2 regions of the Pantoea sp. LMR881 genome follow, and region 2 is predicted to be linked to the other one. Evidence: predicted binding sites of a transcription regulator. Region 2 holds the regulator's gene; the other holds the start of a gene.
What was found. The regulator PhoB, encoded in region 2, activates phosphate uptake and scavenging genes when phosphate is short. The targets are predictions, from matches to a motif close to CTGTCATAAAACTGNCNNAT.
Positions count from the first base shown of each region.

Region 1: a site for PhoB is predicted at 2,742-2,761, ahead of pstS (phosphate ABC transporter substrate-binding protein PstS). Genes of this name have one in related genera too.

Region 1 covers NZ_JAPVOK010000002.1:2,279,711-2,288,089, reverse strand. The annotation lists gene glmU (bifunctional UDP-N-acetylglucosamine diphosphorylase/glucosamine-1-phosphate N-acetyltransferase GlmU) at 1-731, shown strand, start outside; gene glmS (glutamine--fructose-6-phosphate transaminase (isomerizing)) at 874-2,703, shown strand; gene pstS (phosphate ABC transporter substrate-binding protein PstS) at 2,867-3,910, shown strand; partial or broken gene pstC (phosphate ABC transporter permease PstC) at 3,999-4,960, shown strand; gene pstA (phosphate ABC transporter permease PstA) at 4,957-5,847, shown strand; gene pstB (phosphate ABC transporter ATP-binding protein PstB) at 5,885-6,658, shown strand; partial or broken gene phoU (phosphate signaling complex protein PhoU) at 6,676-7,411, shown strand; gene O3W44_RS12505 (MFS transporter) at 7,520-8,379, shown strand, end outside.
Region 2 covers NZ_JAPVOK010000002.1:1,423,387-1,431,765, reverse strand. The annotation lists partial or broken gene O3W44_RS08620 (SbcC/MukB-like Walker B domain-containing protein) at 1-3,453, opposite strand, end outside; gene sbcD (exonuclease subunit SbcD) at 3,450-4,649, opposite strand; gene phoB (phosphate response regulator transcription factor PhoB) at 4,905-5,594, shown strand; gene phoR (phosphate regulon sensor histidine kinase PhoR) at 5,609-6,922, shown strand; gene O3W44_RS08600 (PstS family phosphate ABC transporter substrate-binding protein) at 6,941-7,861, shown strand; gene O3W44_RS08595 (cobalamin-independent methionine synthase II family protein) at 8,041-8,379, shown strand, end outside.

The DNA of each region.
Region 1 (8,379 bases), 860 kb from region 2:
CAGTGCATCCGGCACGGATAAGTGAAACGGATGGCGTAAATAACCGTCTACAGCTTGCTACGTTAGAACGGTCTTATCAGGCTGAGCATGCTGAAAAACTTCTGCTGGCAGGCGTAATGCTACGTGACCCGGCTCGCTTTGATCTGCGTGGAACGCTAACGCATGGCCGCGACGTTGAAATCGATACCAACGTTATTATTGAAGGTCAGGTAAAGCTGGGTAATCGCGTCAAAATTGGGGCGGGCTGCATTATCAAAAACAGTACGATTAGCGATGACTGCGAAATCAGCCCTTATTCGGTGATCGAGGATGCTAATCTGGCAGAGGCTTGCACCGTCGGGCCATTTGCTCGTCTGCGTCCGGGAAGCGAGCTGGCACAATCAGCGCATGTCGGTAACTTCGTTGAAATGAAAAAAGCGCGCCTGGGCAAAGGCTCCAAAGCGGGGCATCTCTCCTATCTTGGTGATGCGGAAATTGGTGCTAACGTGAATATCGGTGCTGGCACCATCACCTGCAACTATGACGGTGCGAATAAATCTAAAACTGTTATCGGCGATGATGTGTTTGTGGGATCCGATACACAGCTCGTGGCGCCGGTGACAGTCGCGGCGGGAGCCACCATTGCGGCAGGCACCACGGTAATGAAAGACATCACTGATGCAGCACTGGTTTATAACCGCAAAGAGCAAAATCATAAAGCTGGCTGGCAGCGTCCCCAGAAGAAGAAATGAATTTTACGTTCTGCCCTGCGCAGGCCGTTGCAGTAACAAAACTATAATCCCCACTCTCTACAAGGCTCGGGAACCGGCAAAGCCGGAAATCAGGTCGCATGACAACGAAAATGGCGAAGAGCCATGAAGTCAGGAAAACATTATGTGTGGAATTGTTGGTGCAGTAGCGCAACGCGATATCGCAGAGATATTGCTGGAAGGTTTGCGTCGTCTGGAGTATCGCGGGTATGACTCGGCCGGTTTGGCTGTGGTTGATCGTCAGGGGCACGTTACGCGCCTGCGCCGTTTAGGCAAAGTTCAAAAGCTGGCGGAAGCCGCAGAACAGCAGCCGTTGATTGGCGGCACCGGTATTGCGCACACGCGTTGGGCAACCCACGGTGAGCCGTCAGAAGCCAATGCGCATCCGCATATTTCTGAGCACATCATTATTGTTCACAACGGCATCATTGAAAACCACGAGCCGCTGCGCGAAATGATGATTGAGCGTGGCTATCATTTTGCCTCTGAAACTGACACCGAAGTGGTTGCACATCTGGTGCATTGGGAGCAAAAGCAGGGCGGCTCGCTGCGCGAAGTGGTACAGCGCGTTATCCCTCAGCTACGTGGTGCATATGGCATGGTTATTATGGACAGCCGCGATCCGTCACTGCTGGTGGCTGCTCGTTCCGGTAGCCCATTGGTTATCGGCCGTGGTGTAGGTGAAAACTTTATCGCCTCTGATCAGCTGGCGCTGCTGCCCGTTACCCGTCGCTTTATCTACCTGGAAGAGGGTGACATTGCTGAAATCACGCGCCGTGATGTCACGATCGTCGATCGCGCGGGCAAGCCAGTTGTGCGTACAGAAATTGAATCCAGTGTGCAATACGATGCGGGTGACAAAGGCCTTTATCGTCACTACATGCAGAAAGAGATTTATGAACAGCCGATGGCGATCAAAAACACCCTGACCGGGCGTTTTAGTCACGGCGAAGTCGATCTCAGTGAGCTGGGTGCGCAAGCCGAAACGCTGTTAAGCCAGGTTGAGCACATTCAAATTATTGCCTGCGGCACCTCATATAACTCCGGCATGGTTGCGCGCTACTGGTTTGAATCCCTTGCTAACCTGCCGTGTGATGTAGAAATCGCCTCTGAGTTCCGCTATCGCAAATCAGCGGTGCGTAAAAACAGCTTGTTAATCACCCTGTCTCAGTCTGGTGAAACTGCCGATACGCTAGCGGCGCTGCGCCTGTCGAAAGAGCTTGGTTATCTCGGAGCGCTGGCGGTGTGTAACGTCGCAGGTTCTTCGCTGGTACGTGAATCCGACCTGGCGCTGATGACCAAAGCAGGCACCGAAATCGGGGTGGCGTCTACCAAGGCGTTTACCACTCAGTTAACCGTACTGCTAATGCTGGTGGCGAAGCTGGGTCGTCTGAACGGCATGGCGGCAGAAACTGAACATAACATTGTGCATGGTTTGCAGGCGCTGCCAAGCCGCATTGAACAAATGCTGGCGCAGGACAAGCTGATCGAAAATCTTGCTGAGGGCTTCTCTGACAAACATCACGCTCTGTTCCTTGGGCGTGGCGATCAATATCCCATCGCCATGGAAGGGGCATTGAAGCTGAAAGAGATCTCCTATATACACGCAGAAGCTTACGCTGCGGGTGAACTGAAGCATGGTCCATTAGCACTGATTGATGCTGACATGCCGGTCATCGTGGTCGCGCCTAACAATGAACTGCTGGAAAAACTGAAATCGAATATTGAAGAGGTGCGTGCACGTGGCGGCTTGCTGTATGTATTTGCCGATCAGGATGCCGGTTTCAATGACAGCGAAGGGATGAAAATTATTCCCTTGCCACATGTAGAAGATGTTATTGCGCCAATTTTTTATACGGTGCCGTTACAGCTTCTCTCCTATCACGTCGCGCTGATAAAAGGCACTGACGTCGACCAACCGCGTAATTTAGCAAAATCAGTTACCGTTGAATAAAAAAGTGGGCCCCAGTGCGGGCCCGCTCCTTTTAATCACTGTCACATAACTGTCATATTTCCTACATTTAGCTGTCATCAAACTGTCCTATTTTCCCTCCTGCAGCAATCACTGACTCTTACTAAAATGGCTTTGAGCCTGAGATTAACTCCCTGGAGGGAACATGACACTGATGCGTAGCACCGTAGCCCGAATCCTCGCCGCCACCTTCGCAGTAAGCGCGGTATCTGCTTATGCAGCCACCGATCTCACTGGCGCAGGCGGGACGTTCCCGGCGCCGGTTTATGCCAAGTGGGCAGCAGAATATCAGCAAGCCACGGGTAGTAAAATTAACTACCAGGGTATTGGTTCATCTGGTGGCGTGAAGCAAATTATCGCCAAAACCGTTGATTTCGGCGCGTCAGATGCACCAATGAAAGACGAAGACCTGCAAAAAAATGGCCTGTTCCAGTTCCCAACCGTGATCGGTGGTGTTGTGCTGGCAGTTAACCTGCCGGGCATTAAATCGGGCGAACTGACGCTGGATGGCAAAACGGTGGGTGACATCTACCTGGGTACGATCAAAAAGTGGAATGATCCAGCGATTGCTAAACTGAACCCCGGCGTGAAACTGCCAGAAACTAACATCAACGTGGTTCGCCGCGCTGACGGTTCAGGCACCTCTTTCGTCTTCACCAGCTACCTGGCTAAAGTGAACGAAGAGTGGAACAGCAAAGTAGGTAAAGGCAACACTGTGAACTGGCCAACCGGTCTGGGCGGTAAAGGCAACGACGGCGTTGCAGCCTTCGTACAGCGTCTGCCGGGTTCAATCGGCTACGTTGAGTACGCCTATGCCAAACAGAATAACCTGACTTACACTAAGCTGATGGATGCAGATGGCAAAGCCGTCGCGCCAGATGAATCAACCTTCAGCAACGCAGCCAAAGGCGCAGACTGGAGCAAATCTTTTGCTCAGGATCTGACCTTCCAGAAAGGCGACAACGCCTGGCCAATCACCTCGACTACATTCATCCTGATGTACAAAGATCAGGCTAACTCTGCTAAAGGTAGCGAAGTGCTGAAGTTCTTCGACTGGGCTTACAAAAACGGTGACAAAACGGCCACCAGCCTGGATTATGCGACCCTGCCTGACAGCGTAACCGAGCAGATCCGTTCAGCCTGGAAAGCTAATATCAAAGACAGTTCTGGCAAGGCGCTTTACCAGTAAGTGAATGACCCTGACCGGACATCAGGTTCGGTCAGACCCTACGGGCGGCGTTATGCCGCCCTGATAACCTCTGAAGACTGAGACTTCTATGGCTGCAACGAAGCCGGCATTCAAAGCCCCAGGCAAGCAAGGTGACAGAGTATTCGGTGCGCTGGTAAAACTTTCCGCGCTAATCGTACTGTTGCTGTTGGGTGGCATCATCGTCTCCCTGATTTTCTCCTCCTGGCCGAGCATTCAAAAGTTTGGTTTTTCTTTTTATGGACCAAAACCTGGGATGCGCCAAACGAACAATTCGGTGCGCTGGTTCCGATTTACGGCACTATCGTTACCTCTCTCATTGCATTGATTATTGCCGTACCGGTGAGCTTTGGGATCGCGCTGTTTTTGACGGAACTGGCACCAGGCTGGTTGCGCCGCCCATTGGGCACCGCCATTGAACTGCTGGCGGCCATTCCCAGCATCGTTTATGGCATGTGGGGATTGTTTATCTTTGCCCCGCTGTTTGCAGAATATTTTCAAACACCGGTAGGCGAAGTGTTATCAGGCATTCCGATTGTTGGCGAGCTGTTTTCCGGCCCCGCTTTCGGTATCGGGATCCTTGCCGCTGGCGTGATTCTGGCCATCATGATCATTCCTTACATCGCCTCGGTAATGCGTGATGTGTTTGAGCAGACGCCCGTCATGATGAAAGAGTCCGCTTATGGTATTGGCTGCACCACCTGGGAGGTGATTTGGCGCATCGTGTTGCCGTTTACTAAAAACGGTGTGATTGGCGGCGTGATGCTTGGCCTGGGGCGTGCGTTAGGGGAAACCATGGCGGTGACCTTTATCATCGGTAACACCTATCAGCTCGACAGCGCATCGCTCTTTATGCCCGGCAACAGTATCACTTCTGCACTGGCAAACGAATTTGCTGAAGCGGAATCGGGTGTGCATGTCGCTGCACTGATGGAGCTGGGTCTGATTTTGTTTGTTATCACCTTTATCGTGCTGGCGATTTCAAAATTAATGATTTTGCGCCTGCAGAAAAGTGAAGGAGCGCGCTCATGACCACGATTGAATTGCAGGCGCGTGCTGAGCTGGAACAATCACGTCGTAAGATGCAGTCCTGGCGCAGCACTAAAAATAAAATCGCATTAACGCTGTCATTGCTGACCATGGCATTCGGCCTGTTTTGGCTGGTGTGGATTTTGTTCACCACGGTAACGCGCGGTATCGATGGCCTGTCATGGACGTTGTTTACTGAGTCTACTCCGCCGCCCAACACGGCTGGTGGCGGTTTAGCCAACGCCCTGGCAGGCAGTGGCTTGCTGATTTTCTGGTCCACGTTCTTTGGTACGCCGCTGGGCATTATGGCAGGCGTCTATCTGGCTGAATATGGGCGCAAATCCTGGCTGGCGGAAGTGATTCGTTTTATTAACGACATTTTACTGTCAGCGCCGTCCATCGTGGTGGGACTGTTCGTTTACACTATCGTAGTGGCGCAAATGCAGCATTTCTCCGGCTGGGCTGGTGTAATTGCACTGGCTCTGCTGCAGATTCCGATTGTGATCCGTACAACTGAAAACATGCTGCGCCTGGTGCCAGACAGCATGCGCGAAGCCGCTTACGCGCTGGGTACGCCTAAATGGAAGATGATTTCTGCCATTACGCTGAAAGCGTCGGTGTCGGGCATTATCACCGGTGTGCTGCTGGCGATTGCACGTATCGCAGGTGAAACCGCGCCGCTGCTGTTTACTGCCTTGTCGAACCAGTTCTGGAGTACCGACATGATGCAGCCGCTGGCTAACCTGCCAGTCACTATCTTTAAGTTCGCTATGAGCCCGTTTGCTGAATGGCAGAGCCTGGCCTGGGCTGGCGTACTGATTATTACCTTATGCGTGCTGTTGCTGAATATCATAGCGCGCGTGATTTTTGCCAAGGGCAAACACGGTTAATGCTGCCCTGCGCGGCACCGTTTAAGAGAGACGAGCAATGAGTATCGCGAATTCATCATCCGGTAAAATTCAGGTCCGTAATCTGAACTTTTATTACGGTAAGTTTCATGCGCTGAAAAACATCAACCTGGATATTGCTAAAAATCAGGTCACTGCGTTTATCGGACCTTCTGGCTGTGGCAAATCCACCCTGCTGCGTACCTTCAACAAAATGTATTCGCTCTACCCTGAACAGCGTGCTGAAGGCGACATCCTGTTAGACGGTGACAATATTTTGGCTTCGCATCAGGATATCGCTCTGCTGCGCGCCCGCGTGGGCATGGTGTTCCAGAAACCGACGCCGTTCCCCATGTCGATCTACGACAACATTGCTTTTGGTGTGCGTTTGTTTGAGAAGCTGTCGCGAGCGGATATGGATGAGCGCGTTCAGTGGGCATTGACCAAAGCGGCATTGTGGAATGAAACCAAAGACAAGCTACATCAGAGCGGTTACAGTCTCTCTGGTGGTCAACAGCAGCGTCTCTGTATTGCCCGCGGTATCGCGATTCGCCCGGAAGTGCTGTTGCTGGATGAGCCTTGTTCAGCACTTGACCCGATCTCTACCGGTCGCATTGAAGAGTTGATCACTGAACTGAAACAGGATTATACCGTGGTGATCGTCACACATAACATGCAGCAGGCTGCGCGCTGCTCCGATCACACTGCATTTATGTATCTGGGCGAACTGATTGAGTTCAGCGATACCGACACGCTGTTCACCAAGCCGGCACAGAAACAGACAGAAGATTATATTACGGGTCGCTACGGCTGATTTGACAGGAGATCGCCATGGATAATTTAAATCTGAATAAACACATCTCCGGTCAGTTCAATGCAGAGCTGGAGCATATTCGTACCCAGGTGATGATCATGGGTGGCCTGGTAGAGCAGCAACTCACCGACGCCATCACCGCGATGCACAATCTGGACGGCGAACTGGCTCAGCGCGTCATCGACGGCGATCAGAAAGTCAACATGATGGAAGTGGAGATTGATGAAGCCTGCGTGCGCATCATCGCCAAACGCCAACCAACGGCTATTGATTTGCGCCTGGTTATGGCCATCATCAAGACCATTTCTGAGCTGGAGCGCATTGGTGATGTGGCTGAAAAAAATCAGCCGCACCGCATTGGAAAAGTTTGGTCAACAGCATATGCCGCTGTTGGTGAGCCTGGAATCGTTAGGCCGCCACACGGTAGAGATGCTGCACGATGTGCTGGATGCCTTCGCACGTATGGATCTTAACGAAGCGATCCAGATCTACCGCGAAGACAAGAAAGTCGATAAAGAGTACGAAGGTATTGTCCGTCAGTTGATGACTTACATGATGGAAGATCCGCGCACTATCCCAAGCGTGCTGACCGCGCTGTTCTGCGCCCGCGCTATCGAGCGTATCGGTGACCGCTGCCAGAACATTTGCGAAATCATCTTCTATTTCGTCAAAGGACAGGATTTTCGTCACGTCGGTGGCGATAAGCTGGATGAACTGCTGTCCGGTGATGACGGCAGTAATAAACCGTCTTGATTGTGATCAAACCGTGCGTCGTCCTGACGTACGGTTTCGGTTTTCTCGTTGGACCCCGTTGTAACGCCTCTTTATACTTGCGGCACTCTTCTCTTCAGGTGCTGACTGATGCCCCAAATTTCTCAACCTAAGCAGAGCGCGACGCCTGCTAAAGCGATGCTGGCTGCCGTTAGCGGTTATGCTATGGATGGATTTGACCTGTTAATCCTCGGTTTTATGCTGCCCGCTATCAGCGTGTCGCTGGCGCTCGATCCGTCTCAGGCCGGTTCGCTGGTGACCTGGACGCTAATTGGTGCAGTCATTGGCGGCGTTGTATTTGGTCATCTGAGCGATCGCTTTGGCCGCATTCGCGTTTTGACTGTCACTATTCTGGTCTTTTCGGTTTTTACCGGACTGTGCGCAGTGGCGCAAGGTTACTGGGATTTGCTGATTTACCGCACGCTGGCGGGTGTCGGACTGGGCGGCGAATTTGGTATCGGCATGGCGCTGATAGCCGAAGCCTGGCCGTCAGAGAAGCGTAATCGCGCCTCAGCCTGGGTAGGCATCGGTTGGCAGTTCGGCGTATTACTGGCGGCGTTTATTACTCCGCCATTATTAAGCGTGATTGGCTGGCGCGGCATGTTCCTGGTGGGTTTGCTACCAGCCGTTGTCTCATTCGCTATTCGCCGCAGCATGGGCGAGCCGGAAGGGTATACGCAGCAGGTTAAGCATGTGCCGTCCCTCTCATTCCCGGCGCGGCTTAAGCTGCTGGTGCGCGATCGTGCCACCGCAAAAGCCAGCCTTGGTATATTTATTCTCTGTTCAGTGCAAAACTTTGGCTATTACGGCTTGATGATCTGGATGCCAAGCTATCTCTCTTCCAACTTCGGTTTTAGCCTGACTAAATCGGGCCTGTGGACCGCAGTAACGGTAGTGGGTATGACGTTCGGTATCTGGCTGTTTGGCGTGTTAGCAGATCGCTTTGCCCG
Region 2 (8,379 bases):
TGTGACTGACCAGATCGGATAAGGCCAGCGCCAGCGACAGACTCACCAAAAAGCTCTCGCCACCGGAAAGTGTTCGCGTATCTCGTGCCGTATCGGCTTGCCAGGTATCAACCACATCCAGCTCCAGCGCGTCGATGGCCCGGCGCTGCAACAAATAACGCCCGTGTAAGCGATCCAGCTGACGATTCGCCAGCGCCACCAGGTGATCAAGCGTCAGGCCCTGGGCAAAGCGGCGAAATTTATCGCCGCTGGCGGAGCCGACCAGGTCATTGAGCAGGCTCCACTGCGCCAGCGCCGTCTCATCTTGCTCAATCTGTTCCATTAATGCCTGCTGCTGGGCGCGTAAGGCAGCATCGCTGTGCAATTGCTGCTGCGCCTGACCTTGCTGGCTGGCATTGTCGCGCAACGCCAGTCGCAGCGTTTCAAGCTGTTCGGCCAGAGCGTTGATCGAGGCGGGCATCGCAACCGGCTGCGCCTGCTGATGCGCGCTAAGGCGCTGCTGCGCTTCAGCAAGGCGGGTACGCTGCTGCTGGCGCTGCTGATCGAGCTGTTGCAGACGGTTGCGCAGCTGCTCTGCCTCCTGCTCATCAAGCAGGGCAGCACGCAGGCTGGCTTCATCGCTGAAACCGGCAGTCACCCAGGCGTGTTTAAAGGTCTCTTCAGCGTCTGCCAGCCGGCGTGCCAGCGAGGACCGCTGTGTCTCGACGATGGCTAATTGTCCGCTCAGGCTGCTGACCTGCGACTGCACCTGCTGCCAGCGACTTAACGTCTGCGCAAGCTCCGCTTCCGTCTGCTGTAGCCGGGTTTGCATCTGCTGTCGCGCGCTGTTCACGTCACGATCACCAAACACCGCCTGACGTTGCTGACGTATCTCGCACTGTTGCGCCTGCAACCGCGTCAGATGTTGCTGCTGCGTATGCAGGCGCTGCTGTTCAAGATCGCGCCGTTGCTGACAGGCATTGCGTTGAGTTTCCGCGCGCGTCAGTTGCGGTTGCAGGGTAGTAAGCAACTGCTCACTTTCCTGCCAGCACTGCCAACGCTGCTGCTGCGTAGCGAACCAGGCGTCGCGCTCCTCTGCGGCTGGCAGCGTTAATGCCACACTGGCCAGCTGCTGTTGCAGCGCATCGTTTAACTGCTGCCAGCTGGCCTGTTCCTGTTGCATACGCTGCTGTAAGGCTTCGGATGCCTGCTGCTGGTTGGTTAAGGTTTGCTGCGCTAACTGCTGCGCCTGCTGATACTGTTGCCAGGCCTGCTGCTGTTGCAGATAGTTATCTTTAGCCGCCTGGCGTGCCCGTTCAGCCTCATCCTGTGCCTGCATCTGCTGAAGCAGGTGGGTTTCCTGCTCCGTTTGCTCTTGCTGCCAGTTTGCCAGCGCCTGGCTATCATCGAGTTTAAAAGTAAGCGCCAGCTCACTGCTCAGGACCTGCCACTGCTGTTCTAAAGAGGCTACCTGGCGGAGAAGATCGGCGATCTCTTCGCGCAGATTTTGCTGTTGAATCAGTGAATGTTTGACCTGCTCTTTTTTCGCTGTGCCCGCTTCTTTCAGCGTTTCAACCTGCTGTTTCAGTGTTGCCAGCCGTTGCTGATTTTCACTGATTTCCAGTTTGGTGTACGCCTCAACGGCCGGATGGGAGCAGGAGCCACATAGCGGGCAGGGCTGATCGGCTTCAAGCCGGGCGCGATAATCAGCAAGATCGGCGATGTGGCGCTCCAGCGCGCAGATTTTTTCAACGTCTGCCAGCTGCTGGTTTTCACGTTTCCACTCATCGCGCAGGGCGTGCAGTTGTGCCTCAACCTGCTGATGGCTCTTCTCCAGGGCGGTCAGGCGTTGCTGGCGAACGCTGAACTGCTGCTGTAGCGATTGCCACTGAGAAGAGAGCAGCGTTAGCGACTGTCGCGCATCGCGGCTGTTTTGCCGCTGTTGTAGCGACTGGCGTAACGTTTCAGGCGGCCAGGCGTGCTGAAGCGAAGTTAGTGCTTGCTCCGCCTGCTGCATCGCCTGCAGAGCCTGCTGTTCCGCCTGTTGCAGCGGAGCAGCCTGCTGTGCGTGCTGCGCAAAGTCTTGCTGCTGTTGCGTTAACTGTTGCTGCTGCTGTTGATGTTGTTGCGCCAGGGCATTAAGAGCGGCTTCACGCTGCGAGAGCTGCGCGAAGCGTTCCTGCCATAGCGGCAACGATGCGCCCCAGCGAGCCACGTCAGCGAGTTGTTCGCGTCGCGTTTGCTGTGCGGCAATCTCAGTGCGCAATTTTTCATACTGGCTATTTTCCTGATCAAGCGTCTGCTGCGCCTGAAGGCAGAGTTGCTGCTGCTGTTCCCGCTCTTTTGCTGCGCCTGTTCCTGCTGTTGCAGCGTATTAAGCTGCTGATCGAGCGGTATAACCTGCTCTGTCAGGATGTTTTCCTGCTGTTGCTGCTGCTGCCGTGCCTGTTCACAAGCGGTTTGCGCCCCGGTCCAGGATTGCTGCTCGCGCGCCTGATGCTGCAGGGCATCCTGATAGTGTTGGGTAAGCTGGTGCTGGCTGTTGAGTACCTCACGCTGTTCCGCCTGTAGGCCGTCGCGCTGTTGCAGTGTGCTCCGCAGTTTTTCTGCCGGTTCACTGCGCGCCAGGCGTTGACGATCGGCATCAGCGGCCTGCCACGCCTGTTCCGCTGTGTGTAACGCATCGTTGATCTGTTGCACATCACGACTGAACTGTTGCGCCTGTTGCTGCCACTGCTGCTGTTTGTGTGCGTGATCATATTCCGCCGATAACGCTTTTTCTGCTTCAGTAAGCAGGGCGATTTGCTGTTGCAGCGCCGCACGCGTATCGGCATCGAGCAGCGCCATCGCGCCAGCCCGGCTGCGCAGCAGATCCAGCGCGTTTTTTGCCACCTTATGCCGCTCAAAAATCGCCATCGAAATCAGGCCATAAATTTCTGTGCCGGTCAGCTCCTCCAGCAGTTCGGCGCGCTCACCCGCTTTTGCATTCAGAAAGGCCGCAAATTGGCCTTGTGACAGCATCATTGAGCGCGTAAAGCGTTCAAAATCGAGACCGGAGAGTGTTTCAACCATTTTTAGCTTATCGCCAACCTTATCGGCGACAATCTGGTCGTCAGCGCAGCGCGCCAGCTCAACGCGGGGTGCCTGAAGTTTGCCATCGGCGGTGCCGCGTGCGCGGTTTTGGCTCCAGAATGCGCGCCAGGCTTCACCTTTAATTTCAAATTCGACTTCAGCCAGACATTCAGCGCAGTCGCGCGTCATCAACGGATTCTGGCTTTGCGAGATCGCACCAAGACGCGGCGTCTGGTGATAAAGCGCCAGACAAATGGCATCCAGCAACGTGGTTTTGCCCGCGCCGGTTGCGCCAGTGATGGCGAACAACCCGTTGCTGGCAAACGGCTCTTCGCGAAAGTCGATAAACCACTCGCCTTTCAAAGCATTGAGGTTTTTAAAACGCAGCGTGAGGATCTTCATTCGTTCTCTTCCATTTCAGCCAGCGTGCTGCGAAACAGAGTGGTGAGTTGCGCGATCTGGGCATCATCCATCTCGCTGTCTAACGCTAAACGGCGAGCAAAAACCTCTTCCACTTTCAGTTCGCTCAGGGTTTCGTTATCAAGGCGCGCCAGGCTGTTCTGACGAAGCGCCCGGCTGCGGTGCAGCAGCAGCACGTCGACCGGCAATTCAGCCGTTAAGGCTTCAATACGCCGCTGCAAATCGCTGAGATATTCCTGCGTTGTTACTTCGATATCGAGCCAGACCGGTTTTTCCGTTTCTGACGTATGAAAGGCCATCAACTGTTGCTCAATTTGCGCCAGCGAGCCTTTAAGGATCTGCATCGGTTGAAAACAGGGCACGGGCAGTGGCGTGACGCTTTGCAGGCCCTCAAGGGAAAAGTCCACCAGATAGACGCTCTTTTCACTGCTCAGTTCATCAAAACTGAGCGGAATGGGGGAGCCGCTGTAACGGATATGATCGCTGTTCGCAACGCGCTGTGCGCGATGGATGTGGCCCAGCGCAATGTAGTCGGCAGCAGGGAAAGCAGAAGCCGGAAACGCATCCAGCGTGCCGATATAAATATCACGCACCGACTCGCTTTTCGTGACGCCGACAGTGGTTAAGTGGCCGGTCGCAATAATCGGCAATTTCATCTCATGCGCCTGCGCGGCGCTAAAGCTACGTTGATAATGTGCCGTAATCGCCTCAAGCAGGCTGATCTGCTTTTCGCGTCCTGACTGACCGGCGCGGCTGCGCATAATATCGCGTGGGCGCAAATAAGGGATGGCGCACAGCAGCGCGCCCGGTGCGCCCTGGCGATCGTTCAATACCAGCACGTCGCCATCGCCTTGCGGCGTGGCAATGACGCGGGTGTTTAAGCAGGCGAGCAGTTCGCGTGACTCATTCAGGGTGGCAACCGAATCGTGATTACCCGCCAGCACCACCAGCTGGCAGCCGCTCGGCTGAAGCGCCACGACAAAGCGGTTGAACATTTCACGCGCATAGCTTGGCGGTGCGCCAGTATCAAACAGATCGCCTGCAACAATTAGCGCATCGACCTGATGCTGCCCGATTTGCGTCAGCAGCCAGTCAAGGAAAGCCTGATGTTCAGCCGCCCGGCTTTTGTTATAGAAGAACTGCCCCAAATGCCAGTCCGCAGTATGAATGATGCGCATAAAACTCCCTGCCGTTACAAATTGCCCGGCGATTATACCTGTCATGGTCAAAGTTGCAGGTATCCCCTGGCGCTAAGCGAAATTTATTTGCTAAATAGCGGTGCGGTAACGAAAACAGAAAAATGTCGTGCCGCTGTCATAAACCGCTGTTAAAGCCTGATCTTACGGGGTATGTTTTTCATAAAAGTGTCACAAATCTGACGCATAATGACGCCGCAAATCCCAGTGACAGCCGTCATATCAGCAGGAGTAATAATGGCTAAGCGCATTTTGGTTGTGGAAGATGAAGCCCCAATCCGTGAAATGTTGTGTTTTGTTCTGGAGCAGAACGATTATCAGCCAATCGAGGCAGAAGATTATGACAGCGCGGTCGGGAAACTGATTGAACCCTGGCCAGATCTGATATTACTGGACTGGATGTTACCCGGCGGTAGCGGCATTCAATTTATCAAGCATCTGAAGCGCGAAGCAATGACGCGCGAGATCCCAGTCATGATGCTAACGGCACGCGGTGAAGAGGAAGATCGCGTACGGGGTCTGGAAGTGGGCGCTGATGATTACATCACGAAGCCTTTCTCGCCCAAAGAGCTGATGGCGCGCATCAAAGCGGTGATGCGTCGTATTTCCCCCATGGCGGTAGAAGAGGTGATTGAGATGCAGGGCCTGAGCCTGGATCCCTCATCGCACCGTGTAATGTCAGAAACCACGCCGCTGGAAATGGGGCCTACCGAATATAAGCTGTTGCACTTTTTTATGACGCACCCGGAGCGCGTTTACAGCCGTGAACAGCTGCTGAACCACGTCTGGGGCACTAACGTGTATGTGGAAGATCGCACGGTTGATGTGCATATCCGCCGTTTACGTAAAGCACTGGAAGTCTCTGGCCATGATCGCATGGTACAAACCGTTCGCGGAACAGGGTATCGTTTCTCTGCCCGCTACTAAACGGAGCTTTAACCGTGCTGGAACGCCTCTCCTGGAAGAGATTACTGTCCGAACTGGTGCTGGCGTGTCTGCCTGCACTGATCCTTGGTCTGCTGTTTGGCTATTTGCCATGGCTACTACTGATCAGCGTTCTGGCGGTGTTGCTGTGGCATTTTCATAACCTGATGCGCTTATCGCACTGGCTGTGGCTCGATCGCACCATGACGCCGCCGACGGGCCAGGCAAGTTGGGAACCGCTGTTTTACGGCCTGTATCAGATGCAGTTGCGTAACCGGCGACGTCGCCGTGAATTAGGCCATCTGATCAAACGCTTCCGCAGTGGCGCAGAGTCACTGCCGGATGCGGTGATTCTGACTACCGAAGAGGGCACCATTTTTTGGTGTAACGGCCTGGCGCAACAGCATCTTGGCTTACGCTGGCCCGAAGATAATGGCCAGAATATCCTTAACCTGCTGCGCTACCCCGAATTTTCCCGCTATATTCGCCAGCGCGATTTCGATAAGCCACTGACGCTGGTGTTAAATAATCAACACCATATGGAATTCCGCGTCATGCCGTATAGCGAAGGGCAATGGCTGCTGGTGGCGCGTGATGTAACACAAATGCACCAGCTGGAAGGAGCGCGTCGTAACTTCTTTGCTAACGTCAGCCATGAGCTGCGCACGCCGCTGACGGTGCTGCAAGGCTATCTGGAGATGATGAACGATTCGGTAATAAACGAGCGTTCACGGGGCAAAGCATTACACACCATGTCAGAACAGACGCGCCGCATGGATAGCCTGGTGAAGCAGTTGCTCACGCTGTCGCGTATTGAGGCGGCGCCGGTCATTGATATGAAAGAAAAAGTTGATGTGCCGGTGATGCTCAAATTACTGCAACACGAAGCAGAAACCCTGAGCAACGGACGCCATGAAATTCATTTTCACACCGATCCGCATTTAAAAGTCTTTGGCAACGATGAACAGTTACGCAGCGCCATCTCTAACCTGGTCTACAACGCGGTAAACCATACGCCAGATGGTACACGCATTGATATCAGCTGGTTGCGCAGCAAGCAGGGCGCAGTATTTAAGGTGTGTGACAACGGACCGGGGATCCCGCCTGAGCATTTGCCACGCCTGACCGAGCGTTTTTATCGCGTTGATAAAGCCCGCTCACGCGCGACGGGCGGTAGCGGGTTAGGGCTGGCTATCGTTAAGCATGCCCTTAGTCATCACGGTTCACGACTGGAAATCACCAGCATTCCCGATCGGGAGACCTGCTTTACCTTTACGCTGGCATCAAGGTTGATTGTCAGCGCCGGGATGCAGGAGAATGCCGTCCATTAATCGTTAATGGATCTCCTCATGCGCGCGTTTCTTTGCTTTCTTCTTCTACTGTTGCCTGCGGCTTCGCAGGCTCAGCCAGACACGCTTTCTGGCAACCTGAGCAGCGTTGGCTCGGATACGCTGGGTTATCTGATGACGTTATGGGGTGAAGACTTTAGTCGTCAGGCGCCGGGCGTGAATGTGCAGGTACAGGCGTCGGGCTCCTCTACCGCGCCGACCGCCCTGGCAGCAGGTGCTGCGCAACTCGGGCCGATGAGCCGGCCCATGCAGGCTGAAGAGCGTCAGGCATTTGAAGCGCGATACGGTTATCCACCGCTGGCGGTTCCGGTTGCAATGGATGCGCTGGTGGTGGTGGTGAATCAGCGCAATCCACTGCAACACATTGATCCGCGCCAACTCGACGCCATCTTTTCGATTACGCGCTTATGCGGCTCTACTCAGATACCTGCGCACTGGGGCGATCTCGGCGTGAAACAGGCTGACTGGGCCAACCGCAGCTTGCAGCGTTACGGCAGAAATTCAGCGTCCGGAACATGGGGGTTTTTCAAACAGCAGGCGCTGTGTCGAGGCGATTTTCGCAGTGATGTTGCGGAATTCCCCGGATCAGCGGCGGTGGTGCAGGCAGTGGCGCGCAATCCCCGCAGTATCGGCTATGCCAGTTTTGGCTTTCATCTCAGCGGTGTGAAAATGTTATCCATAGTGAATGCCAGCGGAGAAGCGGTCGCACCGGATGTTGAAAGCATCCGCAATGGCCGCTATCCGTGGGCTCGTCCGCTCTATTTGTATGTTAACAAAGCGCCGGATAAACCGCTGCCGCCGCTGGTAGCCGCTTTTCTGCAACAGGTCTTGTCGGCACAAGGCCAGCGTCGCGTCAGTGAAGCGGGTTATTTACCGCTCTCAGACAGCCAAATGGCGCAGGCGCGCGCCGCACTGGAATAAATGTTAATGGCGTCCGGTTCAACTTGAATTTTTTTCATGTGCACTGAATTTTCTTCGGTTGCAGAGGAGAGATTCGCATGTCACTCTTGAGTTAGCCATATAGCCATCCAGATGGCTATAAATAACGAAGCGTAATTGTTTCCTGATGCAACTATGTGTCAGGCGAGCCAGGAGTGAACATGCAAAGACAAACCGCCCCCTTCCGCGCCGATACTGTCGGCAGTTTCTTACGTCCCGCCGCGATTAAACACGCGCGTGAACAGTTCGCCGCAGGCGAGATCGATGCAGCTGAACTGCGTCGTGTGGAAGATGACGCTATTCGTGATGTCGTTGCTAAACAGCGTGAAAACGGCCTGAAGGTGGTAACCGATGGCGAGTTTCGCCGCGCATGGTGGCACTTCGACTTTTTTGATGGTCTGGAAGGCTGTGAACGCTATGAGGCCGAGCAGGGCATTCAGTTTAACGGCGTACAGACCAAAGCGCGTGGCGTAAAAGTGGTCGGTAAACTGGGTTTTGGC